DNA from 4 places in the Terrabacter aeriphilus genome. Region 2 is predicted to be linked to each of the others. Evidence: riboswitches for the same ligand, from Rfam matches in the RefSeq annotation. Region 2 holds a riboswitch; each other region holds the start of a gene.
The links. A riboswitch is a leader RNA that binds a small molecule or an ion and turns the genes downstream of it on or off. The one in region 2 is predicted to bind cyclic di-AMP.
Positions count from the first base shown of each region.

Region 1: it holds a riboswitch for cyclic di-AMP, as region 2 does, so the genes downstream of both, ABD979_RS04965 (transglycosylase family protein) here and ABD979_RS18480 (CHAP domain-containing protein) in region 2, are expected to answer to the same signal.
Region 3: it holds a riboswitch for cyclic di-AMP, as region 2 does, so the genes downstream of both, ABD979_RS05880 (glycosyl hydrolase) here and ABD979_RS18480 (CHAP domain-containing protein) in region 2, are expected to answer to the same signal.
Region 4: it holds a riboswitch for cyclic di-AMP, as region 2 does, so the genes downstream of both, ABD979_RS05495 (C40 family peptidase) here and ABD979_RS18480 (CHAP domain-containing protein) in region 2, are expected to answer to the same signal.

Region 1 covers NZ_BAABIW010000006.1:573,827-577,025, reverse strand. Annotated here, with positions in the region: tRNA gene ABD979_RS04970 (tRNA-Thr) at 390-465, opposite strand; gene ABD979_RS04965 (transglycosylase family protein) at 626-1,300, opposite strand; cyclic di-AMP (ydaO/yuaA leader) riboswitch at 1,329-1,456, opposite strand; gene ABD979_RS04960 (serine/threonine-protein kinase) at 1,740-3,199, opposite strand, start outside.
Region 2 covers NZ_BAABIW010000027.1:20,224-23,422, reverse strand. Annotated here, with positions in the region: gene ABD979_RS18490 (CHRD domain-containing protein) at 1-641, shown strand, start outside; gene ABD979_RS18485 (sortase domain-containing protein) at 657-1,457, shown strand; cyclic di-AMP (ydaO/yuaA leader) riboswitch at 1,681-1,873, shown strand; gene ABD979_RS18480 (CHAP domain-containing protein) at 1,878-2,777, shown strand; gene ABD979_RS18475 (alkene reductase) at 3,050-3,199, shown strand, end outside.
Region 3 covers NZ_BAABIW010000009.1:173,538-176,736, forward strand. Annotated here, with positions in the region: gene ABD979_RS05875 (PKD domain-containing protein) at 1-706, shown strand, start outside; gene ABD979_RS05880 (glycosyl hydrolase) at 770-1,711, opposite strand; cyclic di-AMP (ydaO/yuaA leader) riboswitch at 1,718-1,868, opposite strand; gene ABD979_RS05885 (sulfite exporter TauE/SafE family protein) at 2,084-3,124, opposite strand; gene cysC (adenylyl-sulfate kinase) at 3,121-3,199, opposite strand, start outside.
Region 4 covers NZ_BAABIW010000009.1:82,734-85,932, reverse strand. Annotated here, with positions in the region: gene ABD979_RS05505 (carboxymuconolactone decarboxylase family protein) at 1-258, shown strand, start outside; gene ABD979_RS05500 (DsbA family oxidoreductase) at 335-1,018, opposite strand; gene ABD979_RS05495 (C40 family peptidase) at 1,118-1,984, opposite strand; cyclic di-AMP (ydaO/yuaA leader) riboswitch at 1,985-2,165, opposite strand; gene ABD979_RS05490 (iron-dependent transcriptional repressor DtxR) at 2,337-3,032, opposite strand; gene ABD979_RS05485 (MFS transporter) at 3,051-3,199, opposite strand, start outside.

The DNA.
Region 1 (3,199 bases), on a different contig from region 2:
GAAGCGTGACGGGTGGCTGTCGCTCCTCGACGTCGACGAGGTCATCACGCTCCCGGCCGGCCAGGGGCGGATACCTCGACCAGCACACGATCAGGTGGGCGCGGGAGGACGTCGTGTCATGCGGCAACGGATGGGACAAGCGCGTCAAGTCGATCGTGCGCTGCGACCGCGCCCTGCCGTTGGCCAGCGTCCACGCCATCAGTCGCGGACCGTTCCTGCAGCTCGAACCGGATCAGGGTCGCATCCTGCACTTCAAGGCACCGGGTACCGGCCTCATCCCTCACACCGTCGAGGATCTGGGCGCCCAGAGCCGCTTGTCGGCCCAGTCCGCCGCAAGGTAGCCGGCAACGGCGGTGCGTGGCCACTGGTCGACCGCGAGCGGGCAGAGATGGAGCTGGCGAGGGGACTCGAACCCCTAACCGCCTGTTTACAAGACAGGTGCGCTACCAATTGCGCCACGCCAGCGGGTCCCCGGCACGCGACCGCGGACGGGCGAAAGCGTAACGGAGGGGGCCGGCATACGGGAAAAGGCCGTCAGGCCCACGCCCTGCGCCGGACGGACGACGGCCCCGCGCAACCCAGGGGTTGGTCGCGCGGGGCCGTCGGGCTCAGTTCTATCAGGAACTCACGGCAGGCGCAGGACCTGACCGACGAAGATGAGGTTCGGGTTCGGCACCCGAGCGGAGTTGGCCTTCCAGAGGGCCTTCCAGCCGCCCCGGACGTGGTGGCTCGCGGCGATCTTGCCGAGCGTGTCGCCACGGTGGACCGTCACCTTGGCGCCCTTGCCGGTGTAGGTGTTGGTCGCCTTGGGCTTGGCGGCGTAGGTCTTCTTCTTGACGACCTTCTTCTTGACGACCTTCTTCTTCGTCGCCACGGGCTTGCGCACGGTCGAGCGCGACACGGGCGAGCTGGTCGCGCCACCGTTCGAGCGGGTCAAGCCGGCGCGCTGCGAGCAGACGGGCCAGGCGCCGGGGCCCTGGGAGGCGAGCACGCGCTGGGCGACCGCGATCTGCTCGGCGCGGGTGGCGAGGTCGGCACGCGAGGCGTACGCGCGGCCGCCGTAGCCGACCCAGGTGCTCTGCACGAACTGCAGACCGCCGTAGTAGCCGTTGCCGGTGTTGATGTGCCAGTTGCCGCTCGACTCGCAGGCGGCGACGCGGTCCCAGACCGAGGCGGCCTTGGCCGACCCGGCGGTGGCGATGCCACCGACGAGGGTGGCGGCGCCGGCGATTCCGACTCCCGCGATGCGCTGCTTCACCGAGACCTGCTTGGCGGCAGCATGCTTGGACATGTACTGCATAGGGGTGTTCCTTCCTGACGCGCGCCTGCGGGGTTAGCTGTCGGGTTGGGACGTCAGGTTGCCCCGCCGCTCTCGCGGCTTCACCCCTAGACCAGCTCTCGTCCTCTTCGACGGGTGCCTCGGCACCGGCTCTGACTGGTCACACTGGGTCCCCCGTCCTCGCCCGGCCCACGGTCGTGGGCTGCATCCCTGGCTGGCGAGGCTCGGCGCACACAGGGAACGGATTGATGTGGGTGTCCATGTGAAGTTGTGGGAGCGCTCGGGTGGAGCCGGACGCGAGCACTGACGGTACGTGAGGAACGGGCTCCCTGACAAGGCGCGCCGAGACACTTTCGTGATCGTTCCTTGACGTTCCCTTCACCTCCGGATGGCAGGTGCACAGACCGCCCACAGCGCACGCACGGGCGGCACGCTCGTGACAGAGGTGGGGCGGGGTGCCTCAGAAGCCGAACGGGCTGCTGCTGAAGGGCAGCCAGCTGAGGCTCGCACCCTCCTTCAGCGCGAGCAGCGCGGCCACCGCGCCGAAGACCGCGAGCACCGCGGCCACGACCTGCGTGGCGAGGCCGGTCGGCACGATGGCGCGGGCGATGGAGCGCGAGCCGCGCCGCAGCGAGGCCCCGCCGGGACCCCACCAGAGCATGAGCAGGCCGAGCGCGCCGCCGACCCCGAGCGTGAGCGGCGTGCCCGGGCCGAGGTCGCCCCCCTGCGTGCCCGTCAGCAGCAGCGCCGTCGCGAAGATGCCGGCGAGCGCCACGGCCGCGGGCAGCACGAGGCCGACGACGGTCGCGACGACCCCGAGCACGAAGTGCCACGGACTCGACACCACCGCGAACGGCACGTCGCTGCGCCGCCGCCCGTAGTCGTAGCGCCGCAGCACGAGCGCGGTCACCGACCGGTCGGTCGCCCGCGCGAACGCCGAGAGCACGGTCACGGCGACGATCGCGGCACCCGGCCAGGCCATCAGCGCGCCCACCCACGCCACCGCGACGGCCGCGAGCAGCCCGGTGCGCATCGGCAGCCCGATCCGGGGGTCGCCCTCGCGCCCTGCCGGCTCCTCGCCCTGCCACTCGCCGTCGGACCCGTCCCAGTCGTCGTGGCCCTCGTCACCGTGATCGTCACGGGTTTCGTATGCCGGCTCCTGCCGTGAGGTGCCCCGCCCCCGTCCCACGGGCGGGGCCCACCGCGACGCGTCGGCGTCGGCGTCGTCCGCCCGCGACGTCGTCCGCGGCATGTCGGCGGGCACCGGGGGCAGCACGGCGGTGCTGCCGCCCTGCACGACCTGCGTGTCGCCGGGCGAGGCCTCGGTGAGGCGCCCGTCGTCCCACGGCCCGCCGCTCGGGGTGGGCACCGTCGCGGCCCGCCCGGCCGCGTAGAGCTCCAGGGCGTCGATGACCTCGTCGGCGTGCGGGCGCCGGCGGGGGTCCGGCGAGAGCGAGGCCCGCAGGAGGGGCACGAGGCGCGGGTCGACCCCCTCGAGGTCGACCTCCCCGGCCCGCACGCGGGCGAGGACGGCGTCCATGCGACCGCGCCCGAAGGGCGGACGGCCCGACGCGGCATACGTGATCGTGGCGGCCCAGCCCCACCAGTCGGTGGCGTCGGTGATGGCGGCACCCTCCACGAGCTCCGGGGAGAGGTAGCCGGGCGTGCCCATGACGAGGCCGCCGACGGTGTGGCGCACGTCGTCCTGCAGGTGGGCGATGCCGAAGTCGATGAGGACGGGGTCGCCGTCCTCGAGCAGCACGTTGCCGGGCTTGATGTCGCGGTGCACGACGCCGCAGGCGTGGATGGCCCGGATCGCCTCGGCGCTGCCGCGCGCGAGGCGCAGCAGGTCGGCCGGCTCCATCGGCCCGTGGTCCTCGACGACCTCGTCGAGCGCGGGCCCCGGCACGTAGCGGGTGA
Region 2 (3,199 bases):
GGAGCGGCACCGCGATGGTCGAGGTCGACGGCAACCGGATCACCGTGACCATGGCCGCCAACGGCCTGCTGCCCGACAACCCGCACGCCGCCCACATCCACTTCGGGGCCGAGGCCCGCCACGAGTGCCCGGTCCTGTCCGACGACAAGAACGGCGACGGGCACCTCAACACCACCGAGGGCGGACCGGCCTACGGCGACATCGTCGTCTCGCTGACGAAGACCGGCGACACGAGCCCCAAGTCGGGTCTCGCGATCGACCGCTTCGACACCGCGCCCGGCGGCAAGCTGACCTACCAGCGCGGCAGCATCAAGGTCTCCGACGCGGTCGCGACGGCCATCTCGGCCGGCCAGTCCGTCGTCGTCATCCACGGTGTCGACCACAACCACGACGGCAAGTACTCCGGCGACACCAAGAGCGACCTCGACCCGAAGCTGCCCACCGAGGCCACCGACCCGGCCCTCTGCGGCGCCCTGCGCGTCGCCCCGGCCGGCGGCATGCACACCGGTGGCGGCCTGCCCACCGACACCCTGAAGAGCGGCGGCACGAACGACGCCCTCCTCCTCGTCGGTGGCGGCGCGCTCGTCGCGGCCCTCGGCTCCGGCGTCTTCGCGGCCCGTCGCGCGCGGTCGCGCGCCTGATCGGCCGGATCCACCATGCCTGAGCACACCGAGCCGACGCCCCGTCGCACCACCTCCCGTGGTGCGGCCGGGGTGGCGGCCGCCGCGACCGTGATCCTGCTCGTCGTCGGGGTCGTCGCTCTCGTGCTCGGGCTCCGCGGGACGTCCGGACCGCCGCAGCCCGCGGCGGCCGGCGTCCCGACGACGAGCACCATGACGAGCACGGCGCCCACCGCGACGCCGACCACTCCGACGACCAAGAGCACCGCGACGACCCCGAGCACGGCCCGCACGCCGGGCACGGGGACCTCCGGCCCGTCGGCGACCCCCGGTCAGGGCGGGACGCCGGCGGGCGGGACCGGCATCGGGCCCTTCCTCGAGGCGTCCGCCCTGACGTCGATCGAGATCCCGTCGATCGGCTTGCGCTCGAGCGACTTCGTGCCGCTCCACGTGCAGGGCGACGGAACCATCTCGGTGCCCGGAACCGCCCAGGAGGTCGGGCTCTACGACGACGGGCCGACCCCGGGCCAGCTCGGGCCGGCGGTCGTCGCGGCCCACGTCGACACCCCGTCGGGCGTGCCCGGCATCTTCGCCGAGCTCGGCAAGGTCAAGGCAGGCGACGTCGTGAAGGTGTCGCGCCAGGACGGCACGCACCTGACGTTCACGGTCGACCGGGTGGCCAGCTACCGCAAGTCGAGCTTCCCGACCGAGGCCGTCTACAGGGGCGACTTCACCCGCTCGGAGATCCGGCTCGTCACGTGCGGCGGCCCCACCGACGCGCGCAACGAGTACCGCGACAACGTCATCGTCTTCGGCCACCTCACGTCGGGCGCCTGACAAGCCCACCCCCGCGCCACGCCTCTGTGACGTGCGTCTCATTCCCGGGCGGTCCTGGCGAAGGTAAAGGGCTGGTCAAGTACCTCAAAGCCGACAATCGCGGCTGAGCACGGCGCGGCACCGTTACCTTGGCGTGACTTTTGCCAGTTGATTCGTCTACAGTTCCGGGAGTCCGGCCACCGGTCGGACTCTCGTGAGGCGGACCGCCTAGTCCTGTCACCGCCTTCCGGGAGAGCACAGACCTTGTGACAGGAGCGGAGGAACCACACGTTTCTCCGGGCGTCCGGCGCAACGACTTCGGACGCCCTTGGGGTGAAGTCCTTCCACCGGGCCGCGACTCGTTCGCTTCCCGGCCACGGACCGGGCACCTTTCCGCCCGAACCCGACAGCTAACTTCGTAGGCGCGGAGAGGTAGAACCCGTGAACCACGAGACCACCCGCGGGCGCCACCGTGCGCCGGGCCGTCACAACCCACTCAACGAACTCAAGCTCCTCGCCCGCGAGTCGGCCCAGCCGGCGATGAAGGGCGCGGCCGTCGTCGCCGCCACCGGTGGGCTCGTCGCCACCTTCGCGAACCCCGCGAGCGCCGACACCGTCTCGTCGGCGAACGGCGCCGTCGCCGCCGCCGGCGTCGAGGCAGCCCCGGCCGCGGTCGGCCCGGCCGCCGCAGCCGCCACGACCACCGCGCCGAGCGCCCTGTCGAAGATCGGCTTCGCGCCGGCCGTGCAGCAGGCGATCGCCAAGCGCACGCCCACCAAGGTGCGCGTCATCGAGGACGTCCAGGTCAAGGAGCAGCGCGCGGCCGCCAAGGCCGCGAAGGCTGCGAAGAAGGCCGCGCAGAAGGCCGCGGCCGAGCGCGAGGCCTCGCAGCGCGCCTCGCGCGACCTGACGCGTCGCAGCCTGACGAAGAGCACGTCGTCGTCGAAGTCGAGCAGCAACGACTACACGCCGAGCGCCTCCTCGGGCTCGCACTCCTCGCGCAACTGGGCCACCCGTGGCCAGTGCACGTGGGGCGCCCTCAACAAGTGGTACCAGTCCGAGGGCTACTACCCCGGCGGCTGGGCCGGGAACGCCATGGCCTGGGCCTCGGGCGCCGCGAGCGCCGGCTACACCGTGAGCGGCACGCCGCGCGCGCGCTCCATCCTCGTCATGCAGCCCGGCGTCCACGGCTCCTCGAGCGTCGGCCACGTCGGCTGGGTGACGGCCGTCAACGGCAACGAGGTGACCATCGTCGAGATGAACGCCCTCGCCGGTGCGTACAACTACAACACCCGCACGCTGACCGACCAGGGCGGCATGCGCTACATCTACGCGCCGTGACCCACGGGGGTCTGACGCGGTCCCACGCGTTCTGACCCGGTCTCACGCGTTCCGCGAAGGGGAGGATGCCACTGGCGTCCTCCCCTTCGTCGCGCCCGGACGCACCCGGCACACGGCGGCGTGGTGCTCGCCACACGGGCGCCGAGGAATGCGGGGCGACGGCCCGGACTTGTCTTTCGGGTAGGTGGTTGAAGGCTCTACCAGTCCGGTGGGCCTCATCACGTGAGTGACCACCCGTTCGACCGTCGTCCGCGACAGTGAGGAGCAGGCCTGTGTCCACGGCCTTCGAGAGCATCCGCATCGGCCGCTGGGACCTCCCCCAGCGTTTCGTCATGGCACCGCTGACGCGCAACCGCGCCGGCGAGGGCCAGGCGCCCACCGAGCTCAACGCCGAGTACTACGGCCAGCGCGCCAGCGCGGGC
Region 3 (3,199 bases), on a different contig from region 2:
GCTGACGGTGACCGACGACAAGGGCCTCACCGGCACGCTGACGAAGGACGTCGTCGTGACGCTGCCCTCGAGCAGCACGACGTTCGTCGGGGCGAACCACTCGGCTCCCGGCGCGGCCAAGTTCAAGGCCGCGGCGGTGCCGATGGGGACCCAGGCCGGTGATCTGATGCTCCTGATGTTCTCGCGTCCGACGGTGGCCACCTTCTCGGGGCCGACCGGCGTGACCGGCTGGACCCAGGTGGCGACGGTTACCAACGGCTCGGTCACCTCGACCGTGTGGCGCAAGAGCGCCGACGCGGCGGACGTGGGCAAGACGGTGCGGTTCGACGACCCGAGCGCCTACCGGCTAGGCACGCTCGAGCTCGCCGTCTACCGCGGCGCGAACGCCACCAGCGTCCGTGCGGTGAGTGCCGTCGATGCAGGCCGGAACTCGCACACGACGCCCGAGATCGCAGTCTCTGCTGGTGACTGGGTCGTGTCGCACTGGGCCGGGCTGACCTCGGCGGTGTCGCCGTGGACCCTGCCCTCGGGCATGGTCCTGCGCGACCACCTCGAGGACCCGAGCGGTTCGTACCGCTACGAGTCGCTCACGGCCGACCCCGGCGCGGTCGTCACCTCTGACGGCACGCACGCCGGGGTGACCGCCACGACGGTCAACAAGTCCGACCGTGAGGTCATGTGGTCGATCGCCTTCGGGCAGTCGTGACCACGTGGTGCCGGGAGTGCCCGCGGCTGCGGGTGCTCCCGGCACCAGCACGTCCGCCGGCGGTCAGACGGCGAAGTTGACGTTCTTCAGCAGTGAGCCGTAGGCGGCGAACTCCGACGACGTCGTGAGGGCCCACGAGCAGTTGAGGTTGTTCTTGTTCGTCGGCGGGCGGTTGAAGTAGTAGACCGCCGCGAACCAGCTCTCGTTGGCGATGATGTAGTTCTTCGCGTTCGTCAGCCAGGTGGCGCGACGGGCGTCCTTGGTGACGCCGAACTCCGGCAGGGCGACCAGCTTGCCGCGTGGCTTCGCGAAGGCGAGGACGGGATCGACGAGCGTCTTGAGCTCGACCCAGGCGCCCTTGCCCTCTCCGCACGAGCTCCAGTTGTATGCGTCCGCCCCGACGACGTCGACGTACGCGTCGCCCGGGTACCAGTTCGCGGCGTACGCGCGGTCTGACGGCTTGGTGCGGTAGGACCAAGCCGTCAGCTGGAGGGTGAACTTGACGTTGGTGACGCCCTGCTGCCGGAAGATCGTGACGACCCGGGCAAACGCTGCGCGGTACTCGGCCGGGGTGCCGAGCGAGGACTTCGCCAGGACCTCCGGCTCGTGGCCGAACGCCAGGAGCGTGAGGCCGCTCCGGGCCTTGATCGTCGTCGCCCAACGGACGATATTGGCGTACAGCGCCGAGCCGGACTTGGCGTTGGCGACGGTCCTCCAGTTCGCCGACGTGTTGGCCGTCACCATCCGGCCGGTGGGGACCGAGCCCTCGAAGGTGCCGTACTTGTGAATGCCGACCGCCGTGCCGGTCTTGGACTGCATCGTCGCGGTGTCGCCGGCGGCTCCCGCGTAGATCTTGCCGCCGGGCAGTGCGGTCGCCGTGGCGGCCTGCGCCGGCACGGCGAGGGTGGCCACGAGCGAGCCGGCCGCGGCGAGGCCGAGGGCGGCGAGGGTGAAGCGGTGGGGGGATCTGCGCGCGGGCAGGGCGAAGCGAGGGGTGGTGCGCATGTCTGCTCCAGGTCTCCTAGGCTGCCGACCGGGTTAGCTGACGGGTTCGGGCCGGATGGCGCCCTACAGGAGGAGGCTCCTGATTCACCCCGAGGGAACGGTGGGTCCCCGGCTCCCGGGAGGCCTCGAGGGCTCCGGGATTAGGCGATGTGTGTGAAGGCGAACGGAACCCTAGCGGACCCCTGCACACGGGGACAGGTCACGACAGGTCCGATGGGAACGGGCAGATGACACCAATCCGGACGATCCGGTCAGGACCCACGGACCGTCCGCACCCCCGTTCCTGAGCACGCGCGCGTGCTCAGGAACGCTGTGAGAGCGGACCCGTGCCAGGTGTGACGCGGATCACACCGTTTTCCCGTCATGGTCGTGTCAGTGGGCTGCGTCGCCCGCTTCGGTGACGCGTGCCCGAGCCTCGGAACCGGACTCGGAGATGGACTCAGAGATGGACTCGGAGGTGGACCCGGGTGCGGCGTGGGGCACGGCGGTCGAGCGGTGCGCGAGCCGGCCGGAGAAGGCGGGCAGGCCGTGGCGGCGCCGGGCGGCGAACCACACCGGCGGCCCGACGAGCAGGGCCAGGAGCAGGACGATCCCGGTGGCCGTGTTGGGCACGCCGAGCAGCTTGAGGGCCGAGGCGAGCAGCACGAAGGCGAGCGCCCGGCGCACGAGGCCGCCCGGGGCACGCGCCGAGAGCTGGGCGCCGATCCAGACGCCGGGGATCGAGCCGAGCAGGAGCGAGAGCGTCAGGTCGAGGTGGAAGTCGCCGAGCAGCATGTGCCCGATGGCGGCGGAGGCCACGAGCGGCACGGCCTGGAGCAGGTCGGTGCCGACGAGCTCACTCGCCTTGAGGCTGGGGTAGATCGCCATGAGCGCGATGATGATGAGCGAGCCCGACCCCACGGAGGTCATGCCGACGACGATGCCGCCGACCGCGCCCACGAGCACGGTCTGCCAGATGCGGACCCGCACGGTGGGCGGGCCGGGCGGCAGGGGCGCGGCGCTGCCGTCGAGTCGGCGCGCCCGCTCGAGCAGGCGCAGGTAGGCCCGCACGATGAGTCCGGCCGAGGCCAGCAGCAGGGCCACCCCGAGGGCGACCTGCAGCCAGTGCTGGGCGGCCGCGCCGGAGCCGAGGCGGTTGAGGATGAGCACGCCGACGAAGGCGCTCGGGATCGACCCGATGCAGAGCCACTTGACGAGCGCGAGGTTCACCGTGCCCCGGCGGAGGTGCACCATCGACCCGACGGGCTTCATCACCGCGGCCGCGACGAGGTCGCTCGAGACGGCCGTGAGCGGCGGCACGCCGAAGAAGAGCACGAGCATCGGCGTCATGAGGGCGCCACCGCCCATGCCGGTGAGCCCGACGATGATGCCGATGCCGAGCGAGGCGATCGTGAGCAGCGGGTCGAAGCTCATCCGATCCACCCTCCGTCGCGCAGGTGCTCGACGATCTGCTCGAGGGACTCCTCGAGGCTGCGTCCCGTCGTGTCC
Region 4 (3,199 bases), on a different contig from region 2:
GCCCTCGCCGCCTGGGCGCGCGCCGTCACGCGCGACGCCAACGCGACGACCGCCGAGGACCTCGAGCCGTTGCGCGCCGCCGGGTTCGACGACCGGCAGATCTTCGCGATCACGGCGTTCGTCGCGCTGCGGCGCGCGTTCTCGCTCGTCAACGACGCCCTCGGCGTCCGCCCCGACCGCCAGCTGCGCGACGACGCCTCCCCGACGGTGCGCGAGGCCGTGTCGTTCGGGCGCGCGCCCGCCGACCGCCCCTCCTGACGCCGTCCGCCAGGCCGATCACGTATGCCGCCGGGCCCGCTCCGCGCGACCGGGCCCCACCCGCGGTGGGGAGGTGTCAGACGCTCTGCGTGGCGACGCCGCGCAGCAGCGCGAGGTAGTCGTCGGTGGGCCGCGCACCGGTCACGGCCGCATACCCGTTCGCGATCATGAACGGAGTCGCGGTGACGCCGAGCGACCTCGCCTGCTGCTCGTCGGCGCGCACATGGTCGGCGTACTCGTCCGAGGCGAGCACGGCGGAGACCCGTCGCTCGTCGAGGCCGCACTCCGCGGCCAGGCGCTGCAGCACCTCGTGGTCGTCGAGGGCGAGCCCCTCGCCGAAGTGTGCGGCGTGGAAGCGCTCGGTCGCGGCGCCCCGGAGGGCCGGGCCACCCATCTCGCCCGCGAGGGCGCACAGCCGGTGCGCGTCGAAGGTGTTCGCGCGCACGGCGCGGTCCCAGTCGAAGACGAGGTCGTCGGCCTCGGCGAGCTCGCTCGCCCGGGCGTTCATCAGGTGCCCGGCCCCGGCGTCGCCACCATGGCGCACCGAGAGGTGCTCGCGCACGGGCACGCCCCCACCCACCGCCACGTCGGGGTCGAGCTCGAACGACCGGAGCCGCACCGTGACGTCACTGGGCCGCTCGAAGCCGTGCACCGCGGCCTCGACGCGCCGCTTGACGATCCACGAGTACGGGCAGGTGAGGTCGCCCCAGAGGTCGAGCTCGATGACGGTCGTGGACTCGGCAGCAGGCTGGTCGGTCATCGACTCAGTCAACCACGCACCGTTTCGCGGCCCACACAGCGCTGCGCCCCCACCGGTCACCGGTGGGGGCGCAGCGCGAAGGCCTGGTGGAGCGACCGCTCAGATGCGGCCGTACGACGAGGGCGTCGTCCAGATGGAGTGGTTGCCCGTCGTCGTGCCGGGACGCTGCGCGTCGATCATCCGGCCGGGGCTGACGTAGATGCCCACGTGGTAGATCGGGGAACCGAAGAAGACGAGGTCGCCGGGGCGCGGGTCGCTGACCGGGGTGGCGGCGCGGGCCTGCGCAGAGGCCGTGCGCGGGATCGAGATGCCGGCCTGGCGGTAGACGTAGGAGGTGAAGCCCGAGCAGTCGAAGCCGTTGGGCGTCGTGCCGCCGTAGACGTAGGGAACGCCGGAGTAGGCCTGCGCGATGCCGACGATGCCCGAGGCGCTCGGCGCGGGGGCGTTGAGCGCGGCGCGGCTCGACGAGCGCGAGGCCCGCGAGCTGGAGCTGGAGGAGCTCGAGCTGGACGAGGACGAGCTGGACGAGCTCGTGTCGCGGGAGGCCGCGGCCTCGCGGGCGGCGGCGCGCTCGGCCGCACGCTCGGCGGCGGCCTTCTCGGCCTTGGCCTGCGCGCGCTCGCGCTTGACCTTGACGTCCTCGATGACGACCGGCTTGACCTTGGCCTTGAGGGCCGGCTTGGCGTAGCCGATCGCGGACAGGGCGCTGGGGGCGGTGACCGTGCCGGCGGCCGGGCCGACGGCCGCGGCACCGGAGACGCTGACGCCGGCCACGGGGCTGTTCGAGCCGTCGGCGGCGCTGGCGCTGGCCGGGTTGGCGAACGTCGCGACGAGGCCACCCGAGGCGGCCACGATCGCCGCACCCTTGACGGCGGGCTGCGCCGACTCCCGGGCGATCGTCTTCAGCTCGGAGATCGCGTTGAAGCGACCGGGGGCGCGATGACGCCCGGGAACGTTCTGAGCCACAGATTGACCTCTCGACGCCTACGAGGTGAGCTGTCGGGTTCGGGCTTGAGGTACTACCCGGCCTTCGCTCGGACCGGCAACGGTCCGTGGAGGGCTTCACCCCGAGGGCGTCTCACGACGCCCGGAGAACGGTGGGTCCCCCGCTCCTGCCATTGGTGTTCGAACTGGGCCCCTGGTCGATGGCAGGACTCGGCGGTCCGACCCGGGGCGCCCACTCGACGGGGAGAGCAAGCCCGCCAACCGTACCCAATGGTCACGGTCCTGTCACTTTCCGTCCACAGGTCTCCCGGGCGGGTCGCGAGCGGGTGGGGCGCGGGTGCAGCGCCCCCTCGGCGGCCGGTCCGGCCGAGGCTCAGGCGGCCTGGCAGAAGACGTGGACCGCGACGTCCGCCGGCAGCGAGACACCGGTCGAGGGCTCGCTGCCCTCACGCACGGCCACGACGCGCGAGCCGTCGCGCACCACCTCGACGCGGGCTCCAGGCACGACGCCGGCGCTCGTCAGCAGCGCCAGGGCCTCGGGATCGACCTGCACGGGCTCGCCGATGCGGCGGATCGTCACGACCGACGGGGCGTCGCCGACGGCCGCGGTCAGGGTGCGCAGGCCGGTGAGGAAGTCCTCGTCCTGGCGCACGCCGAGCTCGTCGAGGCCGGGGATCGGGTTGCCGTAGGGCGACTCGAGCCCCTCGCCGATGAGGCCGAGGATCTTGCGCTCGACCTTCTCCGACATGACGTGCTCCCAGCGGCACGCCTCGTCGTGCGCGTACTCCCACTCGAGGCCGATGACGTCGACGAGGAGGCGCTCGGCGAGCCGGTGCTTGCGCATGACCCGGGTGGCGAGCAGCCGGCCGTGGTCGGACAGCTCGAGGTGCCGGTCGCCCGACACGGCCACGAGGCCGTCGCGCTCCATACGGGCCACCGTCTGCGACACGGTCGGGCCCGAGTGGCCGAGGCGCTCGGCGATGCGCGCGCGCAGCGGCACGATCCCCTCCTCCTCGAGCTCGTAGATCGTGCGCAGGTACATCTCGGTGGTGTCGATCAGGTCCGTCACGGTCATACCTTCTCAGAATCAGGGAGCCTCGGGCGCCGCGCGCGCACGCCCGCCCCGCCCACGGCGGGTGGGGTCGTGCCGCGGCACCCAGAGGCGCAGCCAGCCGGCGCCGACGACCGCGCCGGCGCCGAGCACGACGGCCGACGCGCCGAGGGTCATGACGGCAC